Regions from separate parts of the Paraclostridium sp. AKS73 genome, predicted to be linked through region 2. Evidence: a T-box and tRNA genes for the amino acid it is inferred to sense, from the RefSeq annotation. Region 2 holds a T-box; the other holds one or more tRNA genes.
What was found. The T-box of region 2 lies ahead of metG (methionine--tRNA ligase). A T-box ahead of a tRNA ligase gene usually reads a tRNA of that ligase, here a tRNA-Met.
Positions count from the first base shown of each region.

Region 1: it has a tRNA-Met gene. The T-box ahead of metG (methionine--tRNA ligase) is inferred to sense a tRNA for this amino acid. The anticodon was not compared.

Region 1 is NZ_JAIXHU010000003.1:37,448-39,867, reverse strand. It holds gene LEQ07_RS02840 (DUF4003 domain-containing protein) at 1-34, shown strand, start outside; gene LEQ07_RS02835 (hypothetical protein) at 44-244, shown strand; gene LEQ07_RS02830 (patatin-like phospholipase family protein) at 297-1,214, opposite strand; tRNA gene LEQ07_RS02825 (tRNA-Met) at 1,359-1,434, shown strand; gene LEQ07_RS02820 (pentapeptide repeat-containing protein) at 1,511-2,167, shown strand; gene LEQ07_RS02815 (hypothetical protein) at 2,205-2,420, shown strand, end outside.
Region 2 is NZ_JAIXHU010000012.1:61,289-63,708, reverse strand. It holds gene LEQ07_RS08830 (amino acid ABC transporter permease) at 1-96, shown strand, start outside; partial or broken gene LEQ07_RS22495 (amino acid ABC transporter ATP-binding protein) at 112-833, shown strand; T-box leader at 1,084-1,323, shown strand; gene metG (methionine--tRNA ligase) at 1,379-2,420, shown strand, end outside.

The sequences.
Region 1 (2,420 bases), on a different contig from region 2:
AGCTGCGGTGAGTGCATCTTCATCTGCAAACTAAAATTAATTTATGGGAAATATGAAGTTAATCAAATCTAGAGTTGATTCAACATTATATAGATTAGAAAGTTATATAAGAAAAGATATAGATATACTTGAAGAATTAGAAGAGGATCTACTTATGTATAATTGCGTTAATTCTGAAAAATCAAATCAGATAAATTTAAATAGATATAAAGATATAGCAACACGAAATGTAATTAGCTGGTAAAATATAAAAGGTGATAATTTTCTAGTAAAATAAGTATCACCTTTTATTTATTTTAATTAAAGCCATATTTTGATATATAAGTTTCTAAGTATCTATTAACTACGAATGCTTGAGAAGCCTTATACCCAGACTTATAGAGTTCTTCCATAGTTTCCTTTGGAAGATTAAAGTCTGTTGCAGAAACATTTAATGTAGGAATATTTATAATTCTCAAGGAATCTTTTTCTTTAAAATAGACATCTTCATTTGTATAGAGTGAAGTTTTTACAATGTCTAGTAAGTAATGAATTGGGTTTTTAGACTCATGAATTTCTTGATTTGTATCTTCAGACAAGTTAAGTCCAATTGTTGGATATTTAGAATTACAGTTTGTATCGAATATCCATATAGGAAAGTTACTAAGTAGGCCTCCATCTACTACAAAGCATGATTTATTAGCATACTTTAATTCAACTGGATAAAAATAAAGGGGTATGCTTACGCTCATTCTAACGGCTTTAGATATTTCAAACTCCATAGGATCTAAACCGTAGTCAATTAAATCATCTGGTAAAACTAGTAACTTTTTTCTAGTTACATCTGAAGCTATCATTTTAAGTCTACTTTCTCCATTAGCGGAAACATCTTTAAATTTGGTTTTTCCTTTTTGTTTAAATTTTTCATGTAAAAAATCCTCTAAGTATTTTCCTGAATAAATTCCTTTATGAAATGTAACACTCAATAAATCTCCTGCAAAGGGAATAAATTGAAAAATATTTTTATCTTTAAACTTAGGATAATCTATATCATATAAAATTTCTTCGATTTCAGATGATGTATATCCAACAGACAATAATGAAGCAACTAAAGCTCCAGCTGAAGTACCAGCTAATCTATCCCACTCATAACCGCTATCTTCTAGACATGCTATAGAACCAACTAATGCTATACCTTTCATTCCTCCACCTTTACATACTAAATTTGCTTTCATATATAAACACACCACCGCAATTAAAATTTAATACTTTATATAATATGAAAAGTATTAAAAAAAGTTAAAAGTACATAAAATAGTTATTATGTTGTTGCAGGATTGTATTTAATGTGATATTATTATATTAGATAAATTAAATATCGCGGGATGGAGCAGTTGGCAGCTCGTTGGGCTCATAACCCAAAGGTCGCAGGTTCGAGTCCTGCTCCCGCAACCAATTATAAGTAATTTCAAACTCTTATATCACTAGGTATAAGGGTTTTTAATATACAAAAAAGAATGCGGAGGACAAGATGGTAAGAAAACAGAATATGGAGCAAGGTTTAAAATACAATAAGATACAAAAACTGAATAAAAATTTTATGTATCAAGATTTAAAGAGAAGTAATTGTTACAATAGTGATTTTTCAGGGTCTAATTTTAACTTTACAAGTTTAAGAGGAGCTCATTTCAAATCTTGTAATTTTTATGGATGCACATTTAAAAATGCAGAGTTAATTGGAAGTAACCTAAAAAAGAGTAAGTTAAAAAAAGCTAAATTTGAAAACACTGTGTTTGATTCAGTAAATTTAGAAGGTGTAGACTTTTCAGGAGCTCAATTTAAAAACACTATATTTTTATCTACAGATTTAAGCAAAGCTGTAAATATTAAATTTAACTCATCAGATGTTAAGATATTTGATGAAATGCCTAAATTAGATGTAAGTGAGAAACTTGAAGACTCAATAAAATTAGCTATGCAAAATGAGTTCGTAAAAAAATCTAGAACATTAGATACAAAAGATGGTGAAATAAATAGTATAAGCATCATGATTCTTTTAGAAAACTTTAAAGAAAAACAATTAATTGATGGGTTATTACTAATATCAGAAAAAATGGACAAGGAATTTTGGACATTAAGCTATATAATAAAAACTTTGCAAACATATAAAAATCAAGGTCTTTTATAATAAATAAAATTGTATTAAATTACACTAAGGAGAATACATGATAAAAAGAGAATTTGAAATAAATGATATTGCTTGTATAGCAAAAAATAGAAGACTTAAAGCTCATATTGATGGAAGTGAAACAAACACTAAAACTATATCTTTAAAGTCGGGGGATAAAGTTAAGATACTGGACTATTATGAGGTTGAAAAATATGGATATTCATATGAAGCAGAATTTAAGAAAGATGGAACTGTGTATATTATAAGAAAG
Region 2 (2,420 bases):
TCTAAATTAGTTGGATTATTTGAATTAAAACTTGAAAATAAAAGTGTAAGAGAATCAAAATCTGCTTTTAAAATTTTCAAAACTACTAATGCTTAATAAGGAGGTTAAATTATGATCCAAGTAAAGAATATAAAGAAAAAATTTGGTAAATTAGAAGTATTAAAGGATATAAATTTAGATATAAAAAAAGGAGAAATAGTAGCTATTTTAGGGCCAAGTGGATCTGGAAAGAGTACGTTGTTAAGATGTTTAAACTTATTAGAAAAACCAAATAACGGAGAAATTATTTTTAATAATCAAAATATACTAGATAAAAAATGTGATGTTAATAAGGTAAGAGAAAATATAGGTATGGTGTTTCAAAATTTTAACTTATTTCCAAATATGACAGTACTAGAAAATATAATTATAGCACCTATTAAATTAAAAAAATAAATAAAGATGAAGCTATTGAAGATGCTTTAAACTTGTTAGACAGAGTTGGATTATTAGATAAAAAAGATGCATATCCATCTCAATTATCAGGAGGGCAAAAACAGAGAATAGCAATTGCTAGAGCGTTAGCCATGAAACCGGAAGTTTTACTATTTGACGAACCTACGTCTGCGCTTGACCCAGAGATGGTTAAAGAGGTTTTAGATGTTATGAAAGAACTTGCAGATGAGGGAATGACTATGGCTGTTGTAACTCATGAAATCGGATTTGCTAAAGAAGTTGCAAGTAAAGTTGTATTTATGGATGGAGGGTATATCCTAGAAGAGGGTACACCTAAAGATGTATTTGAAAATACAAAAAATATAAGAGCTAAACAATTCTTTGATAAAGTTATATAAAACATAGCAATGTAGGAAAATTACATTGACATAATGTAGTAAATTTAATAAAATTAAGCTTAATAAGTTATATAAAAATTCGCTTCTCTCATGTCGCCAACGACCTTAATAAACAGGTCCGTTGCTCAAGTTTATGAGTTGATAATTATATTAATCTAAAGTTCACGATTAAATATAATTACCTAAGAATTAAAATAATATTAACAAAAACAATGAATATAACATATACTTTATGTTAAATATAATAACTAATTAAGCTATGAAGAGATGAGTAAATAATTATTTTTCCTACAGAGAGCTAGATAAGGTGAAAGCTAGTGTTAAAAGAGTTATTGAATATGGTCTTGGAGCTATTTTATCCGAATAGTAGATTAATATCTATTTTTAAGATAAAACGGATGGACTCGTTATCGTCTTTTGAGATATCTAATATAATATTTTTTATTAGATAAAGTTAGGGTGGTACCGCGAATATAACCTCGCCCCTATGTATATCATAGGAGGCGAGTTTTTTATTTATATAGAAAATGAGGAGGAAAATATATATGACAAAACCAACTTTTTACGTTACAACTCCTATATATTACCCAAGTGGTAATTTACATATAGGACATACTTACACAACTGTTGCAGCAGATGCAATAGCAAGATTTAAACGTTTCTGTGGGTACGATGTAAAATTCTTAACAGGAACAGATGAGCACGGTGAAAAAATACAAAAAACTGCTAAAGAAAAGGGAATGACAGAAATAGAGTACCTTGATGGAATGATAGCAGATATACAAAAACTATGGAAAACTATGGATATATCTTATGATGACTTCATAAGAACAACTCAAGAAAGACATGAAGTTATAATACAAAAAATATTCACTAAGTTATATGAGCAAGGTGATATATATAAAGGATCTTATGAAGGAAGATACTGTACTCCTTGTGAAAGTTTTTGGACAGAATCTCAATTATTAGAAGGAAATAAGTGTCCTGACTGTGGAAGAGATACTTATATAGCGAAAGAGGAGGCATATTTCTTTAAACTATCTAAATATGAAGATAGATTAAGAGAGTTATTTGCAGATCCTAACTTCTGTTTCCCTGTATCTAGAAAAAATGAAATGGTTGCAAACTTCTTAGATAAAGGATTAGAAGACTTATGTGTAACTAGAACTACTTTTGATTGGGGAATTAAAGTTCCTTTTGATGAAAAACACGTTATATATGTTTGGGTAGATGCGTTATGTAACTATATAACAGCTTTAGGATATATGAGTGAAGATGATTCTGAATACAAGAAGTATTGGCCAGCTAATGTTCATATAGTAGGAAAAGAAATAATGAGATTCCATACTATAATATGGCCAGCTATATTAATGGCTTTAGGTGAAGAGATGCCTACACAAGTATATGGTCATGGGTGGATATTATTTGATAACGACAAAATGAGTAAATCTAAAGGAAATATAGTATACCCAGAACAGATGATAGAAAGATATGGAGTAGATGCTCTTAAATACTTTTTATTAAGAGAATTTGCATTTGGTCAAGATGGTAATTATACTCACAAAAACTTTGTAACTAGACTTAATT